DNA from 2 places in the Pseudarthrobacter sp. MOO14 genome. Region 2 is predicted to be linked to the other one. Evidence: riboswitches for the same ligand, from Rfam matches in the RefSeq annotation. Region 2 holds a riboswitch; the other holds the start of a gene.
What was found. Region 2 has a riboswitch for glycine ahead of gcvP (aminomethyl-transferring glycine dehydrogenase). Riboswitches for the same ligand answer to the same signal wherever they lie in the genome.
Positions count from the first base shown of each region.

Region 1: another riboswitch for glycine. It lies ahead of gcvP (aminomethyl-transferring glycine dehydrogenase); the one in region 2 lies ahead of gcvP (aminomethyl-transferring glycine dehydrogenase).

Region 1 is NZ_CM177849.1:2,899,583-2,915,546, forward strand. It holds gene gcvP (aminomethyl-transferring glycine dehydrogenase) at 1-2,725, opposite strand, end outside; glycine riboswitch at 2,885-2,985, opposite strand; glycine riboswitch at 3,276-3,374, shown strand; glycine riboswitch at 3,375-3,470, shown strand; gene cycA (D-serine/D-alanine/glycine transporter) at 3,519-5,045, shown strand; gene AC4EEV_RS13575 (hypothetical protein) at 5,124-5,927, shown strand; gene AC4EEV_RS13580 (LamB/YcsF family protein) at 5,911-6,660, shown strand; gene AC4EEV_RS13585 (HNH endonuclease signature motif containing protein) at 6,858-8,423, opposite strand; gene AC4EEV_RS13590 (DUF445 domain-containing protein) at 8,629-9,834, opposite strand; gene AC4EEV_RS13595 (glycerophosphodiester phosphodiesterase) at 10,040-10,939, shown strand; gene AC4EEV_RS13600 (CoA transferase) at 10,947-12,278, shown strand; gene AC4EEV_RS13605 (DoxX family protein) at 12,368-12,889, shown strand; gene AC4EEV_RS13610 (AzlC family ABC transporter permease) at 12,886-13,677, shown strand; gene AC4EEV_RS13615 (AzlD domain-containing protein) at 13,674-13,985, shown strand; gene AC4EEV_RS13620 (hypothetical protein) at 14,092-14,349, shown strand; gene AC4EEV_RS13625 (hypothetical protein) at 14,433-14,759, shown strand; gene AC4EEV_RS13630 (hypothetical protein) at 14,856-15,080, opposite strand; gene AC4EEV_RS13635 (TetR/AcrR family transcriptional regulator) at 15,319-15,936, opposite strand.
Region 2 is NZ_CM177849.1:3,250,828-3,266,791, reverse strand. It holds gene AC4EEV_RS15245 (DUF3263 domain-containing protein) at 1-88, opposite strand, end outside; gene AC4EEV_RS15240 (uracil-DNA glycosylase) at 218-994, shown strand; gene AC4EEV_RS15235 (siderophore-interacting protein) at 1,004-1,843, shown strand; gene AC4EEV_RS15230 (threonine/serine exporter family protein) at 1,840-3,327, opposite strand; gene AC4EEV_RS15225 (peptidoglycan bridge formation glycyltransferase FemA/FemB family protein) at 3,362-4,678, opposite strand; gene AC4EEV_RS15220 (lipid II:glycine glycyltransferase FemX) at 4,807-5,940, opposite strand; gene AC4EEV_RS15215 (TspO/MBR family protein) at 6,062-6,604, shown strand; gene AC4EEV_RS15210 (L-serine ammonia-lyase) at 6,642-8,081, opposite strand; gene gcvT (glycine cleavage system aminomethyltransferase GcvT) at 8,152-9,300, opposite strand; gene gcvP (aminomethyl-transferring glycine dehydrogenase) at 9,372-12,251, opposite strand; glycine riboswitch at 12,440-12,536, opposite strand; gene AC4EEV_RS15195 (TetR/AcrR family transcriptional regulator) at 12,646-13,182, opposite strand; gene AC4EEV_RS15190 (MFS transporter) at 13,266-14,825, shown strand; gene AC4EEV_RS15185 (Dps family protein) at 14,901-15,380, opposite strand; gene AC4EEV_RS15180 (APC family permease) at 15,602-15,964, shown strand, end outside.

The DNA.
Region 1 (15,964 bases), 350 kb from region 2:
GCTCCCGCGGGTAGGCGCGGTCCCAGTCAGAGCTGACGACGGCGGCCGCAGTGTGGGGTGCGTTGCGCACCGGGGATGCCTCCAGGGTGATGTCGCCGTTGGCCACCTGCTGGATCTCGCCATGAATGGTGATCATGGCCTCGATGAAGCGGTCGATCTCGGCCAGGTCCTCGGACTCGGTGGGCTCCACCATCAGCGTGCCCGCGACAGGGAACGAAAGGGTGGGGGCGTGGAAACCGAAGTCGATCAGCCGCTTGGCCACGTCCTCGGCCGTGACTCCCGTCTTCGCCGTGAGTTCGCGCAGGTCCAGGATGCACTCGTGCGCCACCAGCCCGCCTTCACCGGTGTAGAGGACCGGGAAGTACTCGTTCAGGCGGGACGCGACGTAGTTGGCCGCCAGCAGCGCGGACTTGGTGGCCTCGGTCAGGCCCTCACCGCCCATCAGCTTCACGTACGCCCACGAAATCGGCAGCACGCCGGCCGAACCGAACCGGGACGCCGAGATCGCCACACCGTGCCCGGCTTCGTGCGCCGCCTTGTTCGCGTCGCCCGGCATGAACGGTGCCAGGTGCGCCTTGGCGGCAACGGGCCCGACGCCGGGTCCCCCGCCGCCGTGCGGGATGCAGAAGGTCTTGTGCAGGTTCAGGTGGGACACGTCCCCGCCGAACTGGCCCGGCTGGGCCAGCCCTACAAGTGCGTTGAGGTTGGCGCCGTCAACGTAGACCTGGCCGCCGGCAGCATGCACAGCGTCACAGACTTCGCGGACATCGGAGTCGTACACGCCGTGCGTGGACGGGTACGTGATCATGATGGCCGAGAGGACGTCCTTGTTGGCCTCGATCTTGGCCGTCAGGTCGTCGTGGTCGATGGTGCCGTCGGCAGCCGTGGCAACCACGACCACCTTCATGCCCGCGAGCACGGCGGAGGCGGCGTTGGTGCCGTGCGCCGAGGCCGGGATCAGGCAGACGTTGCGCTGCTGCTCGCCCCGGGAATGGTGGTAGCCGCGGATCGCGAGCAGCCCGGCGAGTTCGCCCTGCGAGCCCGCGTTGGGCTGGATGGACACCTGGTCATACCCGGTGATCTCGGCGAGGTCCGCTTCCAGGCCGGCGATGAGTTCGCGCCAGCCTTCGGTCTGGGAGTCCGGGGCGAACGGGTGGATCGAGGCGAACTCCGGCCAGGAAATGGCTTCCATCTCGGCCGTGGCGTTCAGCTTCATGGTGCATGAACCCAGCGGGATCATGGTGCGGTCCAGCGCCAGGTCGCGGTCCGAGAGCTTGCGGATGTAACGCAGCAGCTGGGTTTCGGACCGGTGCGTGTTGAAGACCGGGTGCTGCAGGTAGGCCGAGGAACGCAAAATAGTGTCGGGCAGTTCGAATCCCTGGGCGTCACCCACCGGACCGGCGCCAAAGGCGACGGCGACGGCGGAAAGTGTTGCCGCCGTCGTCGTCTCATCAACGGAGACGCCCACCGTGTCCGGATCGATGAAGCGCAGGTTGATGCCGCGGGCTTCAGCGGCGGTGATCACCTTGGCGGCCTTGCCCGGAACGCGGACGGTGAGGGTGTCGAAGAAGGAGTCCGTGACCAGTTCGCGGCCCAGTGACGTGAGTGCTGTTGCCAGGACCCTGGCCTTGTGGTGGACGGTCTCTGCGATCGCCTTCAGGCCGTCGGGGCCGTGGTAAACGGCGTAGAAGGAGGACACGATGGCCAGCAGCGCCTGGGCGGTGCAGATGTTGGATGTGGCCTTCTCGCGGCGGATGTGCTGCTCGCGGGTCTGCAAAGCCAGGCGGTAAGCGGGAACGCCGGCATCGTCCTTGGACACCCCAACCAGGCGGCCGGGCAGGGAACGTTCCAGGCCCTTTCGGACGGCCATGTAGGCGGCGTGCGGCCCCCCAAAGAACAACGGCACACCAAAACGCTGGGCCGAGCCGACAGCAATGTCCGCGCCCTGCTCGCCCGGAGGGGTAATCAGGGTCAGGGCCAGCAGGTCCGCAGCCACCGTGACCAGCGCGCCCCGGTCCTTGGCAGCGGTGATCACGGCGGACTGGTCCCACACCCGGCCGGAGACCCCGGGCTGCTGCAGCACGACGCCATTGATGTCGCCCTCGGGCAGGCCCTTGGACAGGTCCGCGACCTCCACCTCGAAGCCCAGCGCCTCCGCACGGCCCCTGACAATAGCGATGGTCTGCGGAAGTACGTCGATGTCCAGGACCGTCTTGCCGTCCTTGGCTGCCGCGGACTTGTTGGCGCGGCGCATCAGGAGCACGGCCTCGGCCACGGCGGTGGCTTCATCCAGCAAGGAAGCGTTGGCTATCGGGAGCGCCGTCAGGTCCTGCACCATGGTCTGGAAGTTCAGCAGCGCCTCAAGCCGGCCCTGCGAGATTTCCGGCTGGTACGGGGTGTAGGCGGTGTACCAGGCCGGGGATTCCAGGATGTTGCGGCGGATCACCGGCGGCGTCACGGTGTCGTAGTAGCCCTGGCCGATCATCTGGACGGCAGTCTTGTTCTTCGCGGCAAGCTTCCGCAGTTCCGTGAGGACTTCAACCTCGCTGAGGGCGTCGGTCAGCTTGAGCGCAGTTTCCTGCCGGATGGACGCGGGGACGGCCACGTCAACCAGGCCGTCCACGCTGTCGTATCCCACGGCCTTGAGCATGGTGTCGACGTCGGCCTGGCGGCGCGCGCCGATATGGCGGTCCACGAAGGATGTTGGAAGCGACTGAATCGTCATGAGAAACTCCAGGTCTGGCCGGCCAGGGTGGCACGGCGTGGGATGGGTTCCTCCCCGCTCTGTATTGGACCTGAGAGATTCCGCGTTGCCTGCTGGTGGCAGGGGACCGCTTGCACCGTCGGTGAACCAGGCCGGAGCCTGGTTGCTTTCCAGAGTCGCCTCGCCGTGACGGTACATGGGCCTGAGAGATTCCTGGGGAGGATTTGCTCCTACGGCGCCTGCCCGGTGATTCGCCGGGAGGACTCTCCCGTCACAGCTCGAAAGGCTTATTCAAATGTGGGTGATTCGGCTCACAAGGTATCGGGACGAACCCGTCATTGGCAAATCGGCCAGGTGCGGTGAGGGGCTTGACTGGGCGCGTGACGCCTTCGTTCCCCGCTTGTGTCGGAAGGGGTTTGACATTCGATCGTGACGGACACCACACTGAACCCGGGATTGGCGCCGCCGGTGGCTGGCTCAGCGTATCCGGAGCGGCCTACCAGTCGGCGCCTGTCCCGTGCATGCCCGGCGGCGGCCCAAAAAGCCGCCGACCTCCAACTGAATACGCCTTCGACCTGCGGCGGGAGAGTCCTGCCGGGTACACCCAGCAGGCGCCGTAGGAGCAAACCCTCCCCAGGAAACTCTCAGGCCCACGTACCGCCGCGGACAGGCAACTCTGGAAAGCAGCCGGGCATGACCTTGGCTCACCGACGGTGCAAGCGGCTTTGGCTGCGGAAACTCTCAGGTCCACAACAGAGCGGGGAGGAACCAAATCTTTGCGGCTCCAAAAGCCGCTTTATCGATGGAGTTCCTCATGGCGATTCATCCCCCCACGTCCAACAGCGAACCAGCCCGCGGCCAGGGTGCTGCCACGGCGGCCCGCAGCGGGCCTCCCCACCTGGAACGGCAACTCACCAACCGGCATATCCAGCTCATCGCCATTGGTGGCGCGATCGGCACAGGCCTGTTCATGGGTTCCGGCAAGACCATTTCCGCCGCCGGACCTTCCGTGATCTTCGTGTACATGATCATCGGCTTCATGCTTTTCTTCGTCATGCGGGCCATGGGCGAGTTGCTGCTGAGCAACCTGAACTACAAGTCCTTCAGTGATTTCGCCGCCGACCTCCTGGGTCCGTGGGCAGGCTTCTTCACCGGGTGGACGTACTGGTTCTGCTGGGTGATCACCGGAATCGCGGACGTCATCGCCATCGCCGGGTACTCAAAAGAACTTTGGCCGGCGCTGCCGCTTTGGATCCCGGGCCTGGCCACGGTGGGCATCCTGCTGCTGCTGAACCTCGCCACGGTCAAGGCGTTCGGCGAGACAGAGTTCTGGTTCGCCCTCATCAAGATCGTCGCCATCGCGGCCCTGATCATCGTGGGACTTTTCATGATCTTCACCGGTTTCCAGAGCGACGCGGGCACGGCTAGCTTCACCAACCTGTGGAGCCATGGCGGGTTCTTCCCCAATGAGTTCATGGGCTTTGTGGCCGGATTCCAGATTGCAGTATTCGCCTTCGTGGGCATCGAACTGGTGGGCACCACCGCCGCCGAGGCCAAGAATCCCGAGCGCACGCTGCCCAGGGCCATCAACGCCATCCCCGTCCGCGTGCTGCTCTTCTATGTCGGCGCGCTGGTCATCCTCATGGCAGTCACCCCGTGGACCCAGTTCGCCGCCGGCCACAGCCCCTTCATCGGGATGTTCTCCCTGGCCGGCCTCGGCGCCGCGGCCACGGTGGTCAACCTGGTGGTCCTCACTTCGGCGATGTCCTCTGCGAACTCCGGCATCTACTCCACGTCCCGCATGGTCTTCGGCCTGGCCCAGGAAGGCGACGCCCCCGGTGTCTTCAGCCGGCTCTCCACGAGGAAGGTGCCCAGCAACGCGCTGTTCCTGTCCTGCGTCCTGCTGCTGTCCGGCGTCGTACTCATGTATGCGGGCCAGGATGTTGGCATGGCCTTTGAAATGGTGACCACCGTGTCGGCCGTCTGCTTCGTCTTTGTCTGGTCGATCATCCTCGCGAGCTACATCTCTTTCCGGCGTCGCCGCCCGCACCTGCACGCGGCCTCGAAGTTCAAGATGCCCGGTGGCATCCCCGCCGTGTGGGTGGTGTACGCGTTCTTCGCCTTCGTTCTCTGGGCCCTGACCACCCAGCCCGACACGCTCGCTGCCCTGCTGGTGACTCCCGTCTGGTTCGTCATCCTCGGCGTGGCGTGGGCCATTCTCCGGCGCCGTCCCGCGCACCTGGCCCGCTTCGAGGTCTTCCGGGCCGAGCTTCGGGCCGACGAGGCCGCCGGTCGCCGCGGCGAACGCGCGGACGCAGAAGAGCCGGCCCAAAAAGTGTAAGCATGCTTAGTGTTTATCCACTTAGGATGGGATGACACGGCAGCCACGCGCTGCAGGTCGATTTGAATGAAGGTGACCATGGCCCGGCGCAGCAACCCCGCACTCCGTATCGCACAGGAAACCGCCCATAACGCGATGTTTGACGCCCAGGGCAAGCCCAAGCCCGGCGTTCACAACATGATCCTGAAGGCCGTGCAGATCCAGCGGCCTTTGGTGGTGGGCTACATCCGGAGGCTCCAGAAGAAGCATCCGCGGGCAACAGCCGCGCAGTTGGCAGACATCGCGGAACGCGACTACCTCCGGGCTGTCGCCGGAGGAGGCGCCCTGGTGGGTGCCACCGCCGTCGTCCCCGGCGTTGGAACCGTGGCGTCGCTGGGACTTTCCGCGGCCGCCACCGTTGGCTTCCTGGAAGCCACGGCCCTTTACGCAACGTCGCTGGCTGAACTGCACGGCATCAGGCTGACCAACCCGGAGAAAGCCGGCACCATGGTCATGGCCATCATGCTCGGCGAAGAGGGCACTGCGCTGCTGGGGACCCTCAGCGGCCAGGCAGCCGGCAACAGCGCAGGCAATGCCTGGGGGAGCGTTCTGTCCAAGTCGATGGTGGTGCCGGGATTCGGGAGCGTCCGTAAGCGGATCCAGTCGGCCTTCCTGAAGAACCTCCTGAAGCGGCAGGGCACTGCGTTATTTGGCCGCGCCCTGCCCTTCGGGATAGGGGCTGTTGTGGGTGGAGCCGGTAACCTCATGATGGGCCGCGCAGTGGCCAGGAACGCCCGCGAGGCTTTTGGGCCGATGCCGGACACCATTCCCGGCGAGCTGACCGCCGCTGCCGCGCCGGACAACCTGACGCTGGAAGGCAACACACTTGGATCTCAACGCTGACGTAGGGCAATCATTCGGCTCCTGGACGGCAGGAGGCGATCCGGCGATGTTCCAGATGGCCACCAGCGTAAACGTGGCGTGCGGCCTCCACGCCGGTGACCCCATCACCATGCTGGACAGCTGCAGGGCCGCCTACGAACTGGATGTCACCGTCGGGGCCCACCTCGGCTACCGCGATCTGGCCGGCTACGGCCGCCGCGCGCTGGACATGAGTTTTGATGAGCTCTTCGGTGACGTGCTGTACCAACTGGGGGCGCTCGACGGCGTAGCGCATGCGGTGGGTGCCTCTGTGGACTACGTCAAGCCGCACGGAGCCCTGTATGAAGCGGTGATCCATGACGCCGAGCAAGCCTCCGCCGTGGTGGCGGCCGTCAACGCCTACGATCCCGGCCTGCCCATCCTGGGCTTCCCCGGCTCGGAGCTGCTCAAGCAGGCCAAGGAAGCGGGGCACCCGGTGTTCGTCGAGGCCTTCGCCGACCGTGCCTACCGCGCCGATGGCAGCCTGGTGCCGCTTTCCGAGGACGATGCCGTCCTGTACGACGTTGATGCGGTTGTCGAACGGGCTGTTCGCCTGGCTACGCGAGGCGAAGTGGCGGCCGCGGACGGAACTGTCATTGCGGTCCGGCCGGACTCCCTGTGCATTCACGGTGGGACTCCTGACGCCGTAGAGATGGCGGTCCGGATCAGGGCAGGGCTTGAGGCAGCCGGCGTCGGGCTGGAGTCCTTCGCCTAGGAGCCTGCAGCCGTAGGGCATGCCGGCTTAGCTGCTCCAGCGGCACCGCAGCTGACCGGAATCGCCTCAGCGTCACGTCCGGCTGTACCGGAGTCACTCTGACCGGGCCTGGGTTACTTCGGCTGAACCGGGGTCGCCCCAGCGTCACATCCGGCTGAACCGAAGTCGCCCCAGCTTCACCTCCGGCTGATCCGGAGTCACTCCGACAGGGCGAACGGCGTCTCGAAGAACTCTACCCACAGGGGGTCTTCCGGTGACAGGTCGTTGAGGTCTATGAGGTTGGCGTCGTCCGGTTCCCATGGCGGGAGGTCTTCAATGCCTGCCTGTTCGCCGTGGAATTGGACGGGCATTGCTTTAGTTCTGGCCGGCGGGGTTCCTGGTGGCCAGTGGGTTGGTTGGGGGTCGTGTTGTTCGGGTTTGTAGTGTCGGCCGGTGGGTGAGGTCCAGCCGGGTGGTTTGTTTTTGGTGGCTGGGTCGGGGGTCCAGGTGCTGTGGTGTTTGAGGCGGTGGTGTCGGGGGCAGAGTTGGGCCAGGTTGTGGGTTCCGGTGGTGCCGCCGTGGTGCCAGGGGTTGAGGTGGTCGGTGTCGTTGTCGGGGGTGTGGTTGGTGCAGCCGGGGAAGGTGCATGTGGTGTCCCGCAGCCGGAGCCATTGTTTGATGGTCGCCGGGAGCCGGTAGCGGGTGCGGCCGATTTCCAGGGGTGCCCCGTCGCGGGGGTCGACCAGGACCCGGTAGAACGATTCCGCGCCGCCGGCGACGAGCTTCCGCGCCATGGATGCCGGGATCGGCCCGAACCCGTCCAGTACCGCGGGCTCCTCGGTGAGGCCGAGCAGTGAGAACACCGGGACCGTGACCAGGACGTCCGCCCGCGGCGTGGGGATCTTGCCGATAGCACCGGCATCTGCGGCAGCTTCACCCGGGGCTGTCGCGTTTCCGGCGCCGAGGAGCAGGGATGCGGCGACGTCGGCGCGGAGCTGGGTGAGGGTGCGGGGCTCGTCGGGGGTTTGGAGGCCGCGGGCGGTGGCGGTGCTGCGGTTCCAGATCGCGCATGCGGTGTCCCCGGGCAGGTAGAGCGAGAGCCAGGCCATCCCGTCGTGGTCCGGGGCGTAATCCATCCGCCGGTCCGCCACCCCCTTGGCGTGGCGTTTCTCCAGGGTTTCGGGGTGGTGGCGTTCCCGCCAGGCCCGGACCTTCGCCCGGAACCGGGACGGGACAAGGTCACCGGGCGCCGCGCCCCGGGCCGGGTGGGGCGCGTCAGGGTCAAAGAAATGCGCCACCAACCCGGCCGCCCCTGCAGAGGTCAGGCCTTCGGTTTCGTCGGCCACGATCCGGGCGTGCTGCCACGACACCCCACCCGCAGCCAAGGCTTCAAACACAGGTGGCAGTGAACAAACCCGCCGGGACTGCTCCACCAACGCCCCGGAAACCCCGGAACTGATGGTGAGGATCCCGGCGATCTCCTCCACCACCGACATCTCCGCATACGTGCGCTCCTCCACCGGGGCGTCCGGCGGAAGCAGAGCATGCTGGAACCCGACGCACTCCGCCACGTCTTGGGCTTTCACCGCCGCCAGCTGGGCCTCCAACCGGGCCACCACCTCCAGCCGCCCCAAGCATGACTCATACCGCCGCTGCAGCACGTCCACTTCAGCACCAACGTCGGCGCCGGAACAAAGCGCAGCATCCTCCAGAACCAGCCCGCTGAGCGCAGCAACAGAGGCAGAAACACCCATCACCACCGCCAGATCCGCACCGATTCCCATAAACACATCATCCAACGGGGCACTGACATTTATGCCTGCCGACCAGTCCTGCCGACCAGTCCTGCCCCCAGGCCCTGTCGCCAAGCACCCGCTCAAGCCAAACCGGGCCGGACGCCCTCGTGGCGCAACCAAGGTGCCGTGAGCGTGCGAGCCTCATCCCGCCGTCGTACGCGCCAAACGCACCCGGGACCTGCGGGAGCGAAAGCTACCCGAAGATGAGCTGCGCCACGGTGAATATCGCAAGCCCCGCCAGGGAGCCCACCACCGTGCCGTTGATGCGGATGAACTGCAGGTCCTTGCCCACCTGCAGTTCGATCTTCTGCGAGGTCTCCTCGGCATCCCAACGGGCCACCGTGTCCGTGATGACCCCGGCGATGTCCGAGCGATAAGTCTTTACCAAGTAGGCCGCGGCGTCCCCGATCCAGGCGTTGACCTTCCCCGCCAGTTCGGGGTCGCCCACCAGCCTGGTCCCGAAATCCCGCACAGCTGCCTTGAACTTGATGGTGAGTTCGCTGTCGGGATCGTCCACGGCACCGAGCAGCGCATTCTTGACGGTGCCCCACGTGCGGGACGCGAGTTCGCGCACCTCGGGATCACCCAGGACCTGGGCCTTGATGTCCTCGGCCCGGGCAATCATGGCCGGGTCGTGCTGAAGGTCCTGCGCGAGGTCGTTCAGGTACTTGTCGATCGACTGCCGCACCTGGTGGTTGGGGTCGGCCTGGACGGCCCGGACGAACTTCAGGATCTCTACGTACACCTTGTCGCCCACCAGCCCGTCCACGAACTGCGGCACCCAGGTGGGGGAGCGGTCGGACACCAGGCGGCTGACGGTCTCGTGGTTGTCGTCCACCCAGTCCGCGGCGCGGTCCACCATCAGGTCCACCAGGGTGTGGTGGTGCCCGTCATGGAAGATCCGCTCGGCGAGCCTGCCCACCGGCGGGCCCCACGGCGGGGTGAGCAGGTGCTTGCGCACCATGCCCTCGATGACGGCCTGGACGTCGTCGTCATTCAAAACCTTAAAGGCGCCGCGGATCACGGCGGCACCTTCCTTGGCCACCCGCTCCGCACCACCCGGCGCGGCCAGCCACTGGCCGGCACGGCCGGCGATGTTGACGCTTGCCAGCTTGTCCTGGACCACCTGTTCGGAGAGGAAATTCGTCTCCACGAATTCGCCCAGGGAAGCGCCGATCTGGTCTTTCCGGCGGGGGATGATCGCGGTGTGCGGAATCTTGATGCCCATGGGGTATTTGAACAGGGCAGTGACGGCAAACCAGTCGGCGAGCGCGCCCACCATGCCCCCCTCGGCGGCTGCGCGCACGTACTGCAGCCACGGGTAGTCCCTCTGGAGGGCAAACGCGAAGACAAAGATCACGGCCATGGCAATGAGCAGGCTCAGCGCCAGCAGCTTCATTTTCCGCAGCGCTGCCGCCTTTTCGGCGTCACCGGCGCCAGGATCGCGGGCGACGACGGCGCCTGCCGCCAAGGTGCCCTGCCGCACCTGCCGCGTCGCCTCCGCTGGTGCATCCTGCGCGGCGCGCCCGGTAGTTGCCTCAGAGTTCACCTGCATGTGCCAAGCCTAGCCCCGAAGGCGGAAGCCGGTCCGCTACCGTGTGAGCATGACAACTGACGAGTCTGTGCCGCAACGGCCGTTGGTCTACGCCCACCGGGGCTCCAGCGGCACCTACGCTGAACATACCCGCGCCGCCTACCTGCAGGCTTTGGCTGACGGGGCCGACGGGGTGGAGTGCGATGTCCACCTGACCCGGGACCAGCACGTGGTACTGCTCCACGACGCCAACCTGGACCGTACCTCGGACGGCACGGGGCCGGTGGGGGACCGGACCCTGCACGAACTGCGGCAGCTGGACTTTTCGTCGTGGAAGGGGGCGCGGATTCCCGAGGCCTACGGCGCCCGTTCCGAGCAGTTCCTCACCCTTCCGGAGCTCCTGGACATCCTCCGCGGTGCGGGGCGGCCCGTGGGCCTGGCCATCGAGCTCAAGCATCCAAGCCCTTACCAGCTCAAGCTGGAGGACCGGGTACTGGAAGTGCTCCGCAGCCAAGGCTGGGATCCGGAAAGCTCCACGCTGGATAACGTGGCCGTGACCTTCATGAGTTTCAGCCCCGATTCAGTCCGCCACCTCCTGGAATCCGTCCCGCCCCGCTACATTTGCCAGCTCGTGGACGATCTCACCGTCCACGAGATACGCGGCGGACTGGGCGTGGGTCCCATTACCGGCGGAGCGATCGCCAACCTGATGAAGGCCACCCAACTCGAGGGCGAACAAATCCTGGACGACTGCCTGGTGGGCATGGCGGGTCCCGGCATCGACTACGTCCGCGAACGCCGGGACACCGTCCGCCGCTGGCTGGACTCCGGCCGGCGCTTCAGGGTCTGGACGGTCGACGCGCCGGAGGACGTTGACCTGTGCCAGGAACTGGGCATCCAGGAGATCACCACCAACGTGCCGGCCCGGGTCCTGGGCCAGCTCCGCGTGGCGTCACCGCAGGCGAAGTAGGACGGCCGTGGCGGAGGGCGGCGTCGGCGGATCCTTCCCGCGCAGGTGGTGGGCCGGTTCGCTGGACGTGGAGGGCCTGGCCCTGCAATCGGTGGGGGCAGCGGCGGAGGCGCTGAACCGGTACACGGGTGACGCGGGCCGGTTCAGCACCTCCGCTGCCTTGACGGCGGCAGCCTTCGACTCCTTCGGACACCTGCGGATCGAGGGGCGCCAGCCGCAGGGCTTCGCGCCGCTGTCGGGCTTCCGGCGCACCGCGGACGGCTGGATCCGGCTGCACGCCAACTACCCGCACCATGAGCAGCGGCTGCTGCAGGCGCTGGGGGCGTCCTCCGCCGATGACGCGGATCAGGCACTCCGCGCCATGCCGTCGCTGCAGGCGGAAGCTGCCATCCAAGGCAACGGCGGGATCGCTGCGGCCGTAAGGACCCGCACCGAATGGCTGGCGACGGACATGGGCCGGGCCGCCGGCCAAGGACCCTGGGCCGCTGTGGAGTTTGCCGATGGTGCGACGGCGGGCCTGGGCCTGGGTGACGTCGCCGCAACAACCCCGGGTCGTCGGCACACTGTTGGCCGGCCCCTGGGTGGCGTCCGCGTCCTGGACCTGACCCGGGTTATCGCAGGGCCCGTCGCCACCCGTTTGCTGGCCGCGCTCGGAGCGGATGTCCTCCGGATCGACCCGCCGGCTTTCCCCGAGATCGCGGACCAGTTCGTGGACACGGCGTTCGGCAAGCGCAGCGCGGAAGCCGATCTTGGCCTCCCGGCAAACCAGTACAGCCTGCGGCAGCTGCTGGCCGGTGCGGATGTAGTGGTCACCGGCTACCGGCACGCCGCCCTGGACCGTTTTGGGCTCAACCCCCGGGAATTGCTGGCCGCACACCCGGGCCTGGTGGTGGTTACCCTCAACAGTTGGGGCACGACCGGGCCCTGGAGCGGCCTGCGCGGCTTCGACAGCATTGTCCAGGCCGCCTGCGGGATTGCCCGCGCATACGGGAGGAACGACGACGACGGGTGGCGCCCGGGTGCCCTTCCGGTCCAGGCGCTGGACCACGCCACAGGGTACGGCGTGGCGGCGGCGGTGATCCACCTGGTGGACAGCCGCAGGCAGTCTGGGGTGGGCGCCGCTGCGCACCTGTCTCTGGCCCGGACGGCGGAGGAACTTTTTGCGTTGCCGGACACCGAGGCAGTCCGCGGGGAGCTGGCAGCACCGGAGTACCGCACCATGGACAGCCCCTACGGCGTGCTCCGCTACGTTGGGCCGCCCCTGCTTTCCGGCGGCCTGCCCCTGGACTATCCGTCTCCGCCCCCGGGCTACGGCAGCGCCACGCTCACCTGGGCCTGACGAAAGACGCAGCCCCGCCTCTCGTCGGCACCGCCGCAGCTGGCACGGCCGGTTGCGAGCGCCCGCTCCTGCTGTGGTTGAGTGGTTCCATGTCTTTTCCCCGGTCCGGCCCCGCTGTCCAGGGCCTGCCCTTGCACGTCCTGCCCTTGCACTGCCTTCCACTCCAAGGCTTGTCCGCCGCTGCCATGGGTGCCCTCCTGCTGGCCAGTGCCGGCAAGCATTTCCGCGACCCTGGTTTCTTCCGTGACGTTGTTCCGGAATACCTCTGCCGCGTGGATCCGCAACCCGGTCTGCCCCAGGTGCCCCAGCACCCGCTGGCGCTCCTTTCCCGGGACGAATGGATCGCGGTGAGCGGGCTGCTGGAACTGGCTGCCGCCGTCGGCGTCCTCCTCCCGCCTACCCGGAAGCTGACTGCCACCGCCCTCACCGGAATGTTCACCGCATTCCTGGCAGGGCACGTCGACGCCCTGGTGCGGGCGTACGGTCCGGAGGGTTCGCCCCGCCGGAAGATCCACTCGCTGCGGCTCCCGCTGCAGGCGCCACTGATCCTGTGGGCCTGGAGCCTGCGGAAGCCGGCCTCGCCAGGGTGCCCGCCGGGACGCCGGCCGTGAAACTGACGGGCTCGCCCGCGGTGAAAGTGGGAATCTCCATCAGCATCGCTACCGGCCTGTATGGAATCTCCTTTGGGGCGTTGTCAGTGACGTCCGGCCTCAACCTGTGGCAGACCATGGCGCTGAGCCTGCTCCTGTTCAGCGGCGGCTCGCAGTTCGCGTTCATCGGTGTCGTTGCCGGAGGAGGCTCGGGTATCGCGGCCATGAGCGCCGCCACCTTGTTGGGCATGCGCAACGGCATCTACGGCATGCAGTTGAACGCGCTGCTGAGGCCCAGCGGCTGGCGCAAGTACGTGGGTGCGCAGCTGACCATCGACGAGTCCACCGCCACCAGCACCGGACAGACGGATCCGGCCGAGCAGCGCCGCGGATTCTGGACCGCCGGGATTGGCATTTATGTGCTGTGGAACATCTTCACGCTCGTAGGCGCCCTGGCCGGGAGCGGCCTGGGCGATCCCAAGAGGTGGGGACTCGATGGCGCCGCCGTGGCAGCGTTCCTCGCACTGCTCTGGCCGCGGCTAAAGGGCCGGGAGCCCGTTGCGATCGCGGTGGCGTGCGCCGTAGCCACCGTGATTGCCGTGCCGTTCGTGCCGCCGGGGGTCCCTATCCTGGTGGCAGCTGTGGTGGCGGCGCTGGCGGGATGGCTAAGCCACGGCCGGCGTGACGAAGGCCTCGAACCGGACATCGAGCCATACGGGCACCCGGCCGGCCGCCACGCTCGCGGGAGTGCACCGCAGGCAGGCGCCGCGGAGCGCGGCGACACCACTGGCCCGGCGGCCGCCCCATGAGCCTGTGGATCTGGCTGCTGATCGCGTGTGCCCTTGCCTACGCGTGGAAACTCGTGGGGTATTTCGTTCCTGCCAAGCTCCTGGCGGACCCTCGTGCCTCGCGTATTGCCGGCACCATGACCATCGGGCTGCTCGCCTCGCTGACCGTGGTCAACGCCGTGGCCTCCGGACAGGCGCTGGCCGCCGACGCACGGCTGGGTGCGCTGGCCGCGGCCGCGGTGGCCCTGGCGTTCCGGGCGCCTTTCCTGGTGGTGGTTATCGCCGGGGCAGGAACCGCGGCGCTGCTGAGGCTGCTGGGCTGGAACTGACCACCAGCATCACAGAGTGATATAGATCACGCCCTGCGTGGTTTGCCGGTTGTATCATGAAATCGGCTTATGCAGCTGGCCACGGCATTCGCGATGAACGGCACCCATGGAAAACAAGCTGCAGGTGGCAAGGGACTTGGCGGGCGGTCCCCGGCAAAAAAATGCTCGACGCCGGGCGGGACTTCCCGCCAAACGTTTCTTCAAGCGCTTTGCAGGCCTGTCGGACGTGCCGCCGGAGGACCTGGAAATCCTGTCGCAGAGGCTGCAGGCGGCACTCGACCTGGACCCGTCGTCGTCCGCCCCTGCCTTGCAAGCCCTGGTGCGCCGGGAGGTCCGCAAGCGGGCTGAGGGCGGCAGGGCCTAACGCCCCCAGCCTTCCGGGTGCCGCGTATGGTGCACTGGAACAGAGGCGGCCCTCACGGGCGCTGCCACAAAGGAGGAACCGAAATGGACGAACAGTCACGGCCCGCCGGGCCGGAAGACGGCCAGGGCACCGAGGACGCCGGGAAAGACAGGCCGGAAGATTACTCCGCCGGGAGTTCGCCAGCGGAGCAGCCTGCGAAGCAGCGGTCCGCCTATCTTAATCCCCGCGGCTCGGAAGGAACCCGGGAACTGCGGGACACTGCCAGGCGGCGCCGGGATGCGGAAGAAAAGCTGCAGCAGCACCTGATGGAAGCGAAAGAACACGTCCCCAACGAGTTCCACGAACACCACCCGCATGCCCACGACACCGAACCGGGCCGGCCCGAGGGCAAAGGCGATGCTGCAGAATAGGCCCCGGAATAATCCTGACTGCCGTGCCCGGTATCGAGCAGGGGCGGGTTGTATTTCCGTGCTGTCCGGGATGAGCCCCGGGCGGGGGCTCGCTGGCTAAGCCAGTCTTTGGCTGGCTCCATCGGGCGAAGCGGCCCTGCGGCAGCTTTCCTCGACTGCCATCTCGTACCACGCCTCGGCGCCGAACTCGGGCTCTGGCGTATCAAGGTTCTGGTAGAGGGCGTCCAGCAGCTCCGCGAGTTCCGCAGGCTCCAGGGCCGGGAGGACTTCCTCGGGGCCACGGGGGTCCGTGAGGTAGCGGACAAGGTGTGAACTGTTCATTGCAGTGCTGCCATTGCGCGGCGGAAGGGCGCAAAATTGCTCATGGGTCGCCTCCAGCTGAAATTCCCGCGGCTGGCTGCTTAACCTCTCCAGATTCTATGGCACTGGACAAGGCCCCCACAATGTAACCGCCCCACAATGTATCCCGCCCGGCAATGGACCCCACCCGGCAATGGACCTGGCACGGCGCCGGACCTGGCACGGCGCCGCGGCGGATGGCCAGTGGGCCAGCGCCGGTTCAGGCTGTGGGGGCCGGGACAGGCACGTGCGCGGGAAGCGGACGCGCCGGCCGGTCGGCGCGGATGGCATCCTCCACCAGCGCCAGGGGCCGCCGCCACGCATCGGAGCCGGGCTCCATGGTGTCCACCACGCCGATCAGCATGGCAAGCAGCCGGAACATGTCGGTCATGGAAATGTCGGCACGCAGCGTGCCCTGTCCTTGTCCCCGGACCAGCAGCACACTGATGGACTCCATGAGCGAACCGGTGATCCCGGTGAGGAGTTCCCGCCGCCCGGCGACGGCGCACAGCAGGTTGGCGTCGGCGCTGGCGGCTGCCATCAGTGCTTCGAGTACGCGCAGCAACCCCGCTGTGGCGTCGATATCGGCCAGGGCGCCGTCCATGACGGGGTCCACGGTAAGGCGGAGTTGCCGGTTGAGCGCAGCGAGGACCAGTTCTTCCTTGTCCGCGAAGTTCCGGAACAGGGTAGCCGGGCCCACTCCGGCCGTTGTTGCGATGGTTTGGAGCGGCACTTCGGGACCGAATTCCCGGAAACACTGGCGCGCCGCCGTGATGATCTTGTCCACGTTCCGCGCTGCGTCCGCACGGAGGGGCTTTCGGGCGACTGCGAGGCTCATGGCCAACAGGTTAGCAACGGAGGCTCCG
Region 2 (15,964 bases):
TGAGGGAGGAGTCACGGAGCAGAAAATCCGCCAGCAGGGAATTCCGTGGATCCTGCTCCGGCAGGTGTTCCCGGGCCGGTTCCGCCACGGCACACTCCTTCGCTGGTTACGGTAGATGTCTTACCCCCATGCTAGCGGGCGAATCACAGGAGTGTCATTCGGCCCGGCCGTCGACGCACGTTCCCGACCGGCGGGCTCCTGCTGCAAGAATGGACCGATGTTTGAATCGGATGCGTTGTTCGACCTGCAGCAGGACCCGGCGGACGCCACCAGCTTCAGCGACCTGGCCAAGCTGCCCCTGGCGGAGCTCATGGCGCCTGACTGGGCGGCGGCGCTGCAGGGCGTCGAAGCGAAGCTGCGGTCGGTGCTGGACTTCCTTGCCGGCGAAGAGGCGGCCGGGCACCAGGTCCTCCCGCCGCCGTCGAACGTCCTGCGCGCGTTCCGCCAGCCGCTCGCCGGCGTGAAAGTCCTCATTGTGGGGCAGGACCCCTACCCCACGCCGGGGCACGCCGTCGGCCTTTCCTTCTCCGTGGACGCGCGCACGCGCCCGCTCCCCCGCAGCCTGGCGAACATCTACCGTGAACTCGAATCCGACCTGGGCATTTCCCCTCGCGTCCACGGCGACCTGTCCGCCTGGGCGGATCAGGGAGTCCTGCTCCTGAACCGGGTGCTCACCGTCCGGGCGGGGTCCGCCGGCTCCCACCGCGGCAAGGGCTGGGAGGACATTACGACGGCGGCAGTCACGGCAGTGGCCGGACGTCGGGCCGCGGACGGGTCCAGGACGCCCCTGGTAGCCGTCTTGTGGGGCAAGGAGGCGGAGGGGGTAAGGCCCCTCCTTGCCGGTGCGCCCGTCTTCGCCAGCGCGCACCCCAGTCCGTTGTCCGCCTCGCGCGGCTTCTTTGGTTCCCGGCCATTCAGCCGTGTGAACGAGCTGCTGCGGGAACAGGGTGCGCCGGACGTAACCTGGGAGCTCCCGCCGGTGCCCCTGGCTTAGGCTTGCCTGATGAGCACTGTCCCCACCGCCACCAGCGCTACGAAAAACAACCGCCCCCAGGTCAACCTGACGGTACTGCGCAAAGAGCAGTTGTCCCCGCACATGGTCCGGGTCATCGCAGGTGGGGACGGATTCAGGGACTTCGTCAACAACGCATTCGTGGACCGTTATGTAAAGATCGTGTTCCCACAGCCCGGCGTGGACTATCCCTCCCCCCTGGATCTGTGGACGGTCCGGGAAACCATGCCGCGCGAGCAGTGGCCGTATACCCGCACCTACACGCTCCGCTGGGTGGATCCCGGGGCCAAGGAGCTCGCCATCGACTTCGTGGTCCATGGCGACGAAGGCCTGGCCGGTCCGTGGGCGGCCAACGCCCGGCCCGGCGAGACGCTCACCTTTACCGGCCCGGGCGGTGCGTACAACCCCAATCCCGAGGCTGACTGGTATCTGTTCGCCGGTGATGAGGCCGCCCTGCCGGCCATTGCCGCGTCCATCGAGGCACTTCCTCCCACCGCAGTGGGGCTGGCCTTCCTGGAAGTCGGGGCCGAGGCCGACATCCAGCCCCTGAACGCTCCGGCCGGACTCGAGGTCCGGTGGCTGGTCCGCGGCGAAGTCCCGGCGGGCTCGAGCACGTTGCTGGTGGATGCCGTGGCGGGCGCGGAGTGGCCTGCCGGCACCGTGGATGTCTTTGCCCACGGCGAGCGGGGCTACATGAAGTCCCTGCGCGAGGTCTTCTTCAAGCAGCGCGGCCTGGAGCGGCGCCAGGTGTCATTGTCCGGGTACTGGGCGCAGGGCCGCGTGGAAGACGTGTTCCAGGCAGAGAAGAAGTTGCCGGTAGGGCAAATCTAGCGCCGCCGGGCGCGGCGGCGCTCGTTGCTCGCCAGGCTGCGGGTCAGGGGCCTGGCCAGCACGTCGCCCAGGACGATCCCGCCGGCTGTTCCCAGCACGATGGCGCCGGCGCTGAGCATGCCGCCCGCGCCGTTCAGGATTTCCGATTCCTCGACCGTGAGCACATACATGGACCGGAAGATGGTGAGCCCTGGCAGCAGGATCAGCGCCGCGGGCACAGCCACCACCAGCTGCGGCGCGCCCATCCGCAGTGCCACCACACGTGCCAGGAGGCCGATGACAACGGCCGCCAGCGCCGGGGCGAAGCGGTCCCCGATCCCCAGCAGGCCGCCGCCCAGCAGCACCAGGTAGCCTGCCACGCCCACTCCCGCCGTTGGCAGCAGGAGCTGCCAGGTGGTCTGCTCGGTGATGCCGATGGCCATCACCGCAGCGGCCACGAACAGGATAAGGACCCACAGATCGTAGGCGGGTGGGAAGGTCTGCGTGACGTCGATCCGCTGCAGCCCTGTCAGCTCCCCCACCACGAAGGCCACGGCAATGCCGGCCACGATCGCACCGAAGGTCAGCAGGGTTGACAGGAACCGGCCCGCGGCGGTGACCGGGAAGCCGTTGATGGCGTCCTGTACGGACGAGACCAGCCGTCCGGTGGGCAGCAGCAGCAGGATGCCGCCCACCACCACGATCGACGGTGACGCGGTGAGGCCGAACTGCCAGAGCAGCAAGGCAAGGATGGTGACGACGAACGAGCAGCTGGCCGTGGTGAAGAAGTCCGGGACCCGCCAGCGGCCCAGTTGCCGGGCCAGCAGGCTGATCCCGATGTTGGCTACGAACGCGATGGCCGAGGACACCACGCCGCCGCCCAGCACACCGACGAACACGGCGGCGAAGACACCGAATGCGGCGGTGACCATCCAGCGCGGATACGGTTTGGGACTGGTGATGGCCTCGTTGAGCCTGCGGATGGCTTCCTCGCGGCCCACGCCGCCAGCCACGATGTCCGTGACCAGCTGGTGGACTTTGGCCAGGCCGGCGTAGTTGTTGGTCCAGGACCGCACCACGCGCAGCAGGGCGATGGGCGTCTGGTCCTTGGGGGCGTAATTGATGCCCACGGACTGGTTGGTGATGTCCACCTCGATGTTCTTCAGGCCCAGGGCGGCCGTAACGGCGATGATGCTGGTCTCCACCTCCAGGGCGCCCGCCCCATAGCGGAACATGGTCTCTGCCAGGTGGAGCGCGAAGTCCAGGGTCTTGCGGGCCGATGTGTCCACACCGCCCACCTGGATGGTGGGGTTGGCGTAGGGGCTGCCCGCCAGGCGGTCCACGATGCTCAAGGGGGCGGTGGGCGGGTTCTCGCCCTGCACCAGGCGCCGCAGCATCCTCCGGGCGGCTGCGTCCTGCCGCATCTGGGCAGGGGTCAGCGGCTCAGTCTTGGGCAGGCCGTCAGTCTTCGGCCTGGACCCTGGCCGTTCGTGCCGGTCGGTCATGCCCGGTTCCTCCCTCTGCGCGGCGTGTGGACGGTCAGGCTGCGCGCTTCAGTGGCAGCTTGCCAAGCAGGGTACGGGCAGCGGCGGCGGCTGATCTGGCCAGCCGGTTGGCATGGAAGACCGCGGGCCGTACGGGCATGGTGAAGTCGCCCACCAGCTGGACCACTTCGCCGCCGAATCCCTTCTTGAATTCGTAGCCGCCGTGCCCCTCCTCGTCCTGTCCGGAGATGCCGAACGTGCCGTAGAAGTTGTACCGCGGGTATTCCTTCTCCAGGGCGTGCAGCATCATGCCCCAGTACAGTGAGGTGGCGCCGTTGAAGTAGATGTAGTCCTGGACGGTGCCGCCGATCACGCACACCACCTCATCGCCGTAGCAGACGAAGTGGATGGCTGCCACGGTGGCGGTCCCGACCGAATCCGGGAACCTCTCGATGTCCTTGAGGCTCCGCTCGTAGCTGTCCACGAGGTCCTGGACCACTTTGAGCCGGTTGGCTTTCTTCTTGCTGCCCGTTTCTTCCACTTCACGCCGGAGCTCCGCGGCGGTGGCAGACTCAGCTGCCAGGCGCTCGGTGATGGATTTCCGGTACGCGGGGATGTCGATCTTGGCCATCATGAGCTTGGTGAATTCCGCCGAGGTGGTCCTGAGCAGGTGCTCGTAGTAGGCGCGCTCGCGGTAGGTGAATCCCTTTTCGTCCCCGGCCCGGCTCAACGCCCCGTAGAAGTCGTCCAGGGTTTCCAGCGTGGCCTGTTCCAGGAAGACGCCGTTCTTTTCGGCCTTGCGGATGGCCTTCCGGGTCCGGTAACTGGTGCCCATGATGAGTTCTTCGGCGTCCTGGATTCCGACGAGGCTCTTGATGAACATCCAGTTCACGTTGACGAAGTTCATATCCAGGCCCTGGTGCCGGAACCCGAGCCGCTCCAGGTCCGCCACGAGCGGACGGTTGTCCTCGACGTCCGGGTGCTCGGCGCCGTCGGCGTCCCGTGCGATGTACCTGATGTTCGGGGAGATCCGCAGTTCAGCGGCTTTGCGGCCGGCGGCGTGCTTGCGGAGGAGTTCGACGACGCCACTCACCAGGTTGCGGTCCTCGTAGTCCATGAGGGGGCCCTTGGCGCATTCGCAGATGGTGTAGCCAAGCCTGGTGGTCGAGTAGTTGAGCTTGCCGGCGGCGACGAGTTCGCCGCCGCGCCGGACGCCGAAGAGTTCCACCTGCTGGCCCCGGGCGCGCTGGAAACGGGCAAAGTCGATGGACTGCAGGAAGCTGTTTTGCGGGTGCTTTACGGCGAAGGCCTCAAACTCGGCGTCGCTGAGCGTGGCATATTCAAGTCCGGTAGCGGCGGAAACAGGATTCAAGGGGTGACCTTCTTCGGGACTCTTCGCGGCCTGGTGGGCACGCGCTGGGCGGACGGTGTTCGGGGCGGGCTGCACGGGACGTACGGTCCGGCCGTGGGCTGCGGTGGATGCATCCCACGGGATGCCGGTCAGTAGAACTGCTGGCCGGTCCGGGCGGTTTCAATCCGGCGGAGCACCTTTTCGCCGCCACTGGTCCAGAGCTTGTGGCGCAGCGGGGAAAGGACGTAGTCGTAGCAGCCCACAAAGTCGGTGACGGTCTTGGTGAAGCTGGTCTTGAACATTCCCATCCCGTACAGGTTGTGGGTTTTGTCCTTGATCCGGGCCGCAGGCGGGGTGCCGCAAAAGTCGTATTCGGTGCAGCCGAGTTCCTGCATGCGGCGGATGGCTTCCCACTGCACCAAATGCGAGTCGCCGTACTGCTTGCGGTTTTGGGTGGACCCGCCGTCCTTGTAGGTTGCCTTGGCACCGTAGTTGATCACGAAGGCTCCGACGCTGGGCCTTCCATCCTCATAGACGAAGAAGAAGTTGCCTTGGCCACGGTTGCAGAATTCGTCCCAGAACTTGGCGTAGTAGTCGTAGCTGCGCAGGGGCATGGAGCCCTTGGCGTTGACGGTGTCTGCCATCAGGTCGTAGAGGGCGCGGTAGGTTTCCGGGCCTTGTTCCTGCCGTACCACCTGGCAGCCTTCGCGTTCGGCGCGCCGGATGGCGTTCCGGGCGCGCGAGGAGATCGCTTTGAACACGTCCTCGCTGCTGCCGGAAATGTCCAGCAGCGCGGTGGAGTCGTTGGACTGGATATTGGGGGCTTTGACAAGGCCCGCGGCCTGGATGTCCCGGTGCGCCTCGGCGGTGTCGATGATGTCCGGTTCCACCTTGATGGTAAAGACGTTCAGTTTCCGGCTGCGGGCAAAGGCCGCGCAGGCTTCGAGGGCGGCTTTCAGGTCCGCGGCGGCGGCAACGTCAGGGCCTTTGATGAGATACCAGAGCCGACCCAGGACCGGAAATGACTTTTCCAGGACCAGGTTGTAACTGGAGTTTCCCGGGGCTTCCAGGACAAGGAAGCGGACTTTCCAGCCGGACCCGTTCTTGACCGATGCGTAGGCGGCGGACTGCAGCATGTTGCCGCCGTTGGGGTTGGCCGTGACGTGCTTGTCCCAGTTCTCAATTTCCTCGGCTGTGGCAAAACGTGCGGTGAATTCTCGCAAGGGGGCCGTGTCCAATCGGGTTTGTGCGCGGTTTCGGTGGGTCTGGATGCGTGCGGACATGCAGCATCAAGTCTAAAGCCTCAGCCGCTGGAGCCTTTCTCCCGGCGATGCCTGGCATGGCGCCGACCGTCCACGGGGCGGCGCCTTGACGGGGCTGCCCCGGGTCCGCAAGGGTTGGAGGATGAGGCCGGACCGGGACCAGAGCAGCACTTCCGCGGAGCGCGGACGGCCCTATGGCGCCGGGATCCAAATCGCCGGGCTCGCCGCCTTCCTGGTGGCGTCCTTGCTGGTGGCGGCGCTGGGCGGATTGGCGTCGGCCAGCAACGTCAACGGCTGGTATGCAACGGCGGACAAGGCGCCATGGTCTCCGCCCAACGGCGTGTTTGGCCCGGTGTGGGGAATCCTCTACACGGCGATGGCTGTTGCCGGCTGGCTGGTGTGGCGCAAACGGACGGAGCGGACCCGGAGCGCCCTCACCGCCTACGGGATCCAGTTGCTCCTTAACCTTGCCTGGACCCCTGCGTTCTTTGCCCTCTACCCCGTTTTTGGAACCGTTGCACTGTGGTTTGGGCTTGGCATCATCCTGGCGCTCATTGCCGCCGTCGGAGTCACCGTTCTCTATTTTGGTCCCATCAGCCGGACCGCCGGGTTACTCCTGCTGCCGTACATTTCCTGGCTGGTGTTTGCCGCCTCCTTGAACTGGTGGGCCGCCGCCTACAACTAGGGAGTGGGCGCCGGGTTCCGGGAAGAGGCGCCTGCGGTCAGCATTCGACGACGTTGACGGCGAGGCCGCCCATGGCGGTTTCCTTGTATTTGTGGGACATGTCCTTGCCGGTTTCGCGCATGGTGATGATGACTTCGTCCAGGGAGACCCGGTGGGTCCCGTCGCCCCAGAGCGCCATTTTCGCGGCGTTGATCGCTTTCGCGGCAGCGATCGCGTTCCGTTCGATGCAGGGCACCTGCACCAGCCCGCCGATCGGGTCGCAGGTCAGGCCCAGGTTGTGTTCCATTGCGATCTCAGCGGCGTTCTCCACCTGCGCCGGGGTGCCCCCCATGACCTCGGCCAGGCCAGCGGCGGCCATCGAGGACGCGGACCCCACCTCGCCCTGGCAGCCGACCTCGGCCCCGGAAATCGAGGCTTGTTCCTTGTAAAGGACTCCCACGGCGGCGGCGGCGAGCAGGAATTTGACCACGACGTCATCGCGGTCAGCGCCGGTGGCTTTGTCCATGCCGGGAGCGAAGTGCAGGGCGTAGAACAACACCGCAGGGATGATCCCGGCTGCCCCGTTCGTCGGGGCGGTGACCACCCGGCCGCCGGACGCGTTTTCCTCGTTCACGGCCAACGCCACCAAGTTAACCCACTCCTGCCAATACCGGGGATCGAACGGGCCCGCGTCCCACGCGGCGTCCTGGTCCGTGTCCTGCCCGTCGGCGCATTCCTTCTTCAACCGCTCAAACCAGTCAGGGGCGCGGCGGCGGACCTTCAAGCCGCCCGGCAACACCCCCTCACGCTTCAACGAGGCCGCCACGCAGGCTTCCATCACGGACCAGATGTGCAGCAACCCGGCCCGGATCTCCTCCTCCCCGCGGGAGGCTTTTTCGTTCACCAGCATCACATCAGCGATTCCCAGCCCGGTCGCTGCGCAGTGCTCCAGCAGTTCCGCGGCGGTCCGGAACGGCAGCGGAAGCTCCTTCTTGGACTCCTCCAGTTCCTGCCGGGCCGCGTCTTCCTCACCCTCCCGGACGATGAACCCGCCACCGACCGAGAAGAAGGTCGCGGTATGCACCACGGCACCGTCAGCGTCCGTGACGGTGAACGTCATCCCGTTCGTGTGCCGCGGCAGGACGGTTAACGGCCGCAACACCATGTCCTTCACCCCATAGGGCAGCGGGACGGCGCCGGCGAGGTTCAAGGTCCCGGTCCCGGCAATGCCGGCCAGCCGCTCCTCCACCTCCGCCGGGAGGATCAACTCCGGATGAAACCCCTCCAAGCCCAGCAGGATCGCGGTCATCGTCCCGTGCCCATGACCGGTGGCCGCCAACGAGCCATACAAATCCACCCGCAACGACGCCACGTGAGCCAGCACCCCCGAGGCCTTGAGTTCCTCCGCAAAAACGGCAGCAGCCCGCATCGGCCCCACAGTATGAGACGACGAAGGCCCGATCCCGATCGAAAACAGATCAAAAACGCCAACAGCCATGCGATTGGTTCCTAACTAAAACGGGTGGTGGGGCGGGGTTTCGACAAGCGAAACTCCCGGCTGTCCGGCGCTATTTTTGGCGCTTGTAGAACGGGAGGCCGACGACTTCGAAGGGTTCGGCCTTACCGCGAAGGTCGACTTCGAGGGAAGTTCCCGGCGCCGAATGCTCCACGTCGACGTAGGCCATGGCGATGGGGTAGCCCAGAGTGGGCGAAGGCTGGCCGGAGGTGACCTCACCGACGGTGGCGCCGTCTTTCAGGACCGGGTAGTGCGCGCGGCCGGCCCGGCGTCCCCGGCCCTTGAGCCCCACGAGGCGGCGGCCGGAGGTGCTGCCTGCACCGGCTTCCTTCTTGGCTGCCAGCGCGGCCTTCCCGACAAAGTCGCCTTCCTTGGACAGCGCGACGACGGCGCCCAGGCCGGCGGCGAACGGGTCGCCGTCCAGCGAGAGTTCGTTGCCGTAGAGCGGCATTCCCGCTTCGAGGCGGAGGGAGTCGCGGGACGCGAGCCCTGCGGGGGTGAGCTGGCCCTCGTCGGCAATGGCGATCAGCGCCTGCCAGAGGCCCGGGGCGTCCCCGTTGTCCACGAAGATCTCGAAGCCGTCCTCGCCGGTGTACCCGGTCCGGGCCAGCAGCAGGTCCAGGCCCGCACCGCCCACCAGGAAGGGGACCTCGACGGCGGCGTAGTACTTCAGCCCTGTCACCAGGGAATGCCGGGCTGCCGGAACCAGCCGCAGCAGGATCGATTCTGCTGCCGGGCCTTGGACGGCGATCAGTGACGTGCGGGCTGAGGCGTCCTCCACCTTCACGTCGAACCGGGCGGCACGTTCCTGCAATGCTGCCGCGACGGTGTCTGCGTTTCCTGCGTTGGGGACCACCAGGAAGACGTCGGTGCCGTCCGGCGCTGCCGGCCGGCGGTAGGTGATGAGGTCGTCGATGATGCCGCCATCGGCGTTGCAGATCAGCGAGTACTTTGCCTTGCCCACGGCCATGGCGGAGATCTTGCCCGCCAGGGCGTAGTCCAGGAACGCGGCGGCCTCGGGGCCGGTCACCCAGACTTCTCCCATGTGGGAGAGGTCGAACAGCCCGGCGGCCTTGCGGACCGCGTGGTGTTCGGCCAGTTCGGAGCTGTACTTCAGCGGCATCTGCCAGCCGCCAAAGTCCGTGAAGGAGGCGCCGAGCTTTTTATGCTCGTCGTAGAGCGCGGTGTACTTCTCAGTCATTGAAAGTCCTTTGGGAGCGGTGGTTGAGCTGGTCGAAACCGGGTGCCGGCCGGCTCAACCACCGGAGCGGTCTAGTTCTCGAACCCGGCTGTGCTGTCCTCGAACGCTTCGAGGGGCGGGCAGGAGCAGATGAGGTTGCGGTCGCCGGCGGCGCCGTCGATCCGGCCGACGGGCGGGAAGTACTTGTCCTGCTTGTGGTGGGCCGGGAACGCTGCCTGCTCCCGCGGGTAGGCGCGGTCCCAGTCAGAGGAGACGACGGCGGCGGCCGTGTGGGGTGCGTGCCGCAGCGGTGAGTCGGTGACGGCGAAGTCGCCGTTGGCCACCTGGTCGATTTCCTGGCGGATGGTGATCATGGCCTCGATGAAGCGGTCGATCTCGGCCAGGTCCTCGGACTCGGTGGGTTCCACCATGAGCGTGCCCGCGACGGGGAAGGACAGGGTGGGGGCGTGGAAACCGAAGTCGATCAGCCGCTTGGCCACGTCCTCGGCCGTCACGCCGGTCTTCGCCGTGAGTTCGCGCAGGTCCAGGATGCACTCGTGCGCCACCAGCCCGCCCTCGCCGGTGTAGAGGACCGGGAAGTACTCGTTCAGGCGGGACGCGACATAGTTCGCGGCCAGCAGCGCGGACTTGGTGGCCTCGGTCAGGCCCTGCCCGCCCATCAGCTTCACGTACGCCCACGAAATCGGCAGCACGCCGGCCGAACCGAACCGGGACGCCGAGATCGCCACACCGTGCCCGGGCTCGTGCGCGGCCTTGTTCGCGTCCCCCGGCATGAACGGTGCCAGGTGCGCCTTGGCGGCAACGGGCCCGACGCCGGGTCCCCCGCCGCCGTGCGGGATGCAGAAGGTCTTGTGCAGGTTCAGGTGCGAGACGTCCCCGCCGAACCGGCCCGGCTGGGCCAGCCCCACCAGGGCGTTCAGGTTCGCCCCGTCGATGTAGACCTGGCCCCCCGCGGCGTGGACGGCGTCGCAGACTTCGCGGACATCCCCATCGAACACGCCGTGGGTGGAGGGGTAGGTGATCATGATGGCCGACAGGACGTCCCGGTTCGCCTCGATCTTGGCCGTCAGGTCCTCGTGGTCGATCGTCCCGTCAGCGGCGGTGGCAACCACCACCACCTTCATCCCGGCCAGGACGGCGGAGGCGGCGTTGGTGCCGTGCGCCGAGGCCGGGATCAGGCACACGGTACGCTGCTGCTCGCCCCGGGAGTGGTGGTAGCCGCGGATCGCCAGCAGGCCGGCGAGTTCGCCCTGGGAGCCCGCGTTGGGCTGGATGGACACCTGGTCATACCCGGTGATCTCGGCCAGGTCCGCTTCCAGGCCGCCGATGAGTTCGCGCCAGCCCTCGGTCTGGGAATCCGGGGCGAACGGGTGGATCGAGGCGAACTCCGGCCAGGAAATGGCCTCCATCTCAGCCGTCGCGTTCAACTTCATCGTGCACGAACCCAACGGAATCATCGTCCGGTCCAGCGCCAGGTCACGGTCCGAGAGCTTCCGAATGTAACGCAGCAACTGGGTTTCAGACCGGTGCGTATTGAACACCGGATGCTGCAGGTAGGCGGAAGAACGCTCGACGCCGGCCTCCAGCCCAAAGCCCTGGCCCGCGCTGTGTCCCTCGGCAACCGGGGCGCCGAAGACGTCGGCGACCTGCGCGACGATGGCCGGCGTCGTGGTTTCGTCGAGGGAGATGCCTACGGTGTCGGAGTCGATGGGCCGCAGGTTGATGCCGCGGGCCTCGGCGTCGGAAATCACTGCTGACGCACGGCCGGCAACACGGACCGTCAGGGTGTCGAAGAAGGAAGTGTGCAGGACATCCAGGCCGGCGGCCTTGAGCGCCGCGGCGAGGGTACGGGCGTGGCCATGCGTCGTTTCCGCGATCGCCTTCAGCCCGTCCGGGCCGTGGTACACCGCGTACATGGACGCAACGATGGCCAGCAGCGCCTGGGCGGTGCAGATGTTGGACGTGGCCTTCTCGCGGCGGATGTGCTGCTCGCGGGTCTGCAAAGCCAGGCGGTAAGCGGGAACGCCGGCGTCGTCCTTGGACACCCCAACCAGGCGGCCGGGCAGGGAACGTTCCAGGCCCTTGCGGACAGCCATGTAGGCGGCGTGCGGCCCCCCAAAGAACAACGGCACACCAAAGCGCTGGGCCGAGCCAACGGCAATGTCCGCGCCCTGCTCGCCCGGAGGTGTGATCAGTGTCAGGGCCAGCAGGTCCGCAGCCACCGTAACCAGCGCGCCGCGGTCCTTGGCAGCGGTAATGACGGCGGACTGGTCCCACACCCGGCCGGAGACCCCGGGCTGCTGCAGCACGACGCCATTGATGGCGCCGTCGGGCAGGCCCTTGGACAGGTCGGCGACCTCCACCTCGAAGCCCAGCGCCTCGGCGCGACCCTGCACGATGGCGATGGTCTGCGGAAGAACGTCGATGTCGAGCACCGTCTTGCCGTCCTTCGCTGCCGCGGACTTGTTGGCGCGGCGCATCAGGAGCACGGCCTCGGCCACGGCGGTGGCTTCATCCAGCAGCGAGGCGTTGGCGATGGGCAGTCCCACCAGGTCCTGCACCATGGTCTGGAAGTTCAGCAGTGCCTCGAGCCGGCCCTGCGAGATTTCCGGCTGGTACGGGGTGTAGGCGGTGTACCAGGCCGGGGATTCCAGGATGTTGCGGCGGATCACCGGCGGCGTCACGGTGTCGTAGTAACCCTGGCCGATCATCTGGACTGCCGTCTTGTTCTTCGCGGCAAGCTTCCGCAGTTCCGTGAGGACTTCAACCTCGCTGAGGGCGTCCTGCAGGCGAAGGGCAGATTCCTGACGGATGACCTTGGGGACGGCGGTGTCAACCAGTGAGTCGACAGTGTCGTAGCCAACGGCTTTGAGCATGGTATCGACGTCGGCCTGGCGGCGCGCACCGATATGGCGGTCGACGAAAGTGGTGGAGGCTGGGCTAACCGGCACGAAGGAACTCCATTTACTCAGGCGGCGCAGGGTACGCCACAGCGATTCGGGTTCCTCCCCGCTCTGTATTGGACCTGAGAGTTTCCGCGGTGCCTGCCTGGCAGGACCCGCTTGCACCGTCGGTGAGCACACCGGCTCCGAATCCCCGATGGGGGTCATGGGAACCGCCTGCTGCTTTCCAGAGGCGCCTCGCCGCGGCGGTACGGGGGCCTGCGAGATTCCTGGGGAGGATTTGCTCCTACGGCGCCTGCCTGTACACCGGCAGAACTCTCCCGCCGCAGATCAAAGGCTATTCACTTGTAAACCAGCCATGGGCTGGATCATGCGGGCCGGTGACAGCCCTCACAACATTCCATTGTCCTATGCCGCAACCCTTCCCGGCAAATGGCGGAGGCTACCTGCGAAGCCGCTCAAGGGCCGCCAGGAGTTCCTCCACGTCAGCCGCCGCTCCCCCTTGCGGCGCCGGGCCCACGGACAACATGGCGTTGAAATACAGCCCGTCCCCCATATACAAGACCGCTTTGGCCAGCCCCGGCCCCACGTCGGCCGCGATCTCGTCCAGCCACCGCTGCTGGATGGCCGCGAAACGGCGCCGCGTTTCCTGGTGCGCCACTTCCGCCAGCCTGGTGGCGGCAACGATGGCCCGGTCCAGCGGAGTGTCCGCCCAGACGGAGGAGCGGATGAAGTAGGCCGCCGCCCCCTCGGCGGCCGCGGCCATGGCGTCGGCGTCCTCTTTGGCCAGCCCGTCCAGGCGGTCCAGCAGCACTTCGATGAGCGCTTCCTTGTTGGGGAAGTGGTACAGCAGTCCCCCCTTGGACACGCCTGCCTTTTTGGCCACCGCGTCGAGCGTGGCCGCCCGCTCCCCCACGTCGATCAAGAGGGTTTCGAAGGCGTCAAGGACCGCATCACGGGCTACAGGCTTTCGGGGCATGCTTCCCATCATGCCCTCCGCCGGCGTCGAAAAGGGAAACGGCAAGGTTTTAAACTGTACCGTCTGGACGGTATAGTTATTTTATGACGACTTCCCCTTCGACCTCGGCGCCTGCACGCAGCGGCGGAGCGGCCGGGCGGTCCCCGCGGCGCGACTGGCTCGCACTGGGGCTGCTGATGTTCCCGGTACTGCTCGTCGCCGTGGACAATACCGCCCTGACATTCGCCCTGCCCGCCATCACCCGCGCCCTGGAACCCTCCGGCGTGCACGTGTTGTGGATTATTGACGCTTATCCACTGGTATTGGCCGGTCTCCTGGTATCGATGGGAAGCCTTGGCGACAGGATTGGGCGGCGCCGGTTGCTCATTATCGGCAGCACGGGCTTCGCCGGATTGTCCGCCGCAACGGCTTTTGCGCCCTCCGCGGAGTGGCTGATCGCCGGACGGGCCGCACTGGGGTTCTTCGGGGCGATGCTGATGCCCTCCACCTTGTCGCTGATCCGCAACATCTTCCCGGAGCCCAACCGCCGGCGGATGGCCGTCGCCATCTGGGCTGCCGGATTCTCCGGCGGCGCAGCCTTGGGGCCGATCTTCGGCGGCTGGCTGGTGGAGCATTTCTGGTGGGGCGCCGTGTTCCTGGTGGCGGTGCCCCTGATGGTTCCCCTGCTGGCACTGGGCCGAACTTTGATCCCGGAATCCAAGGACCCGTCGCCGGGAAGAGTGGACGTCCCGAGCATCCTGTTGTCCATGCTGGTGATGGTCCCCATGGTCTACGGCATCAAGGATGTTGCCACCGAAGGTCCAGGCCTGGCGGGCCTTGGCAGCATGGCGTTCGGCATGGCGATGGGCGTGGTGTTCGTGCGGCGCCAGCACCGCCTGGAACACCCCCTGCTGGATATGTCGCTGTTCCGGAACCGGGTGTTCAGCATGGCCATCAGCGCCAACATCCTGGCCCTGTTTTCCTTCAACGGCTTCATCCTGTTCCTTGCCCAGCACCTCCAGCTCCTTGAGGGCCTGAGCCCGTCAGCCGCGGGCGTGGCGATGATTCCGGCGCTGGCAGCCACGGTGGTGGCCGGCTTGGTGGTGGTGCCGCTGGTTCGCAAGGTCCGCCCTGGGTACGTGGTGGCGGCGGGGCTGGCGTTCAGCGCCACGGGATACACCCTGGTGGCGTTTGGAAACCACGACGGCGGACCCGCGCTGCTGCTGGCAGCGCTCCTGGTCCTGGCGCTGGGCGTGGGCACGGCAGAAACCATTTCGAATGACCTCATCCTGGGCTCCGCGCCGCCGGAAAAGTCAGGGGCCGCCGCGGCGATCTCCGAAACCGGCTACGAGGTGGGCTCACTGCTGGGGACGGCCGTCCTTGGCTCCATCCTGACGGCCTCCTACCAGCACAATCTGCGCCTCCCGGCCGGATTGGATGGCATGCTCCCGGGCGCCTCGCTGCACAACGCCGGGGAAACGCTGGCCGGCGCCATGGAAGCGGCCGCCGTCCTGCCCGGCCCGCTGGCGGACGCGGTCCGGGACGCTGCGGCGGCGGCGTTCGATTCCGGCGTGCACATCACGGCGGCAATTGGGCTGGTACTGATGGCGACGGCGGCAGTCCTCGCCGCCGTCGTGCTGCGGAAGGTACCCAAGGCCACCTGACCGCACGGGGACCGCAAAGGGCGCCCGGTGCCGGATGAGTTCCGATACCGGGCGCCCTCGTGCGGGACGCTCGGCCTACTTGGAGTCGGCAGTGGTCACCTTGGCGGTTGGCTTCATGTTTTCAGCCTGCACCATCCAGGCAAACTGCTCGAGCCGGGCGATGAACTCGTGCAAAAGGTCCGCGGAGGTGGGATCTTCCTCATCCACCTCGTCGTGGACCTTGCGCATGGTGCCCACGGCGGCTTCCATGGCGGCAACGATCCGCTCAATGGCGTCCGCAGTGCTGATCAGCCCGTCAGGGAACTGGGCCAGGCTGGTGGTTTCGGCAACGGTGGAGCTGCGGCCGTCCGGGAGGGCGTGCAGGGCGCGCATCCGCTCGGCAGTATCGTCGGCGAACTGGCGGGCAGCGTCAACAATCTCATCGAGCTGGAGGTGCAGGTCGCGGAAGTTGGTGCCCACGATGTTCCAGTGCGCCTGCTTGCCCTGGATGTGGAGTTCGATCAGGTCGGCCAGGACTGCCTGCAGGTTGTTGGTCAGTGTCGGTGAAGCTTTCATGCATCCTCCTCAAGTGGTCCAATATGGCTGACGCTACCAGCCGTGGGCTGCCCCGCGGCCGGCAATCCGGAAATTTCTCAGTGAGCTTACTAATTGTGGAAATCAGTCATAAACGAATGTGGTTCATATTGCGTCTTGCATCACAGGGCCGGCAGCCCCATACTAAATGAACGCCATTCATATAGTGACCTCCGTCTCACAGCCTTTCAGAAAGTGGTGCCATGACAGAGACAATCCGCACCAGTACCTCCAAATCCGGCCCCCACGCCCACGCACCGTCCACGGGCGGCGTCAGCGCCAAGGGACTCAAGGGCGGGCAGCTCGGCCTGCTGGCCGTCGTCGTCCTGGGCATCTCAACCATTGCCCCCGCCTACACGCTTACCAGCGCGCTTGGACCCACCGTCAACGAAGCCGGGCTCCAACTGCCAGTCATCTTCCTGATCGGTTTCATCCCCATGATCCTGGTCTCGCTCGCCTACCGGGAACTCAACGCCGATTCCCCGGACAGCGGCACCACCTTTACCTGGGTCACCAAAGCGTTCGGCCCCTGGATCGGCTGGATGGGTGGCTGGGGCCTGCTGGCC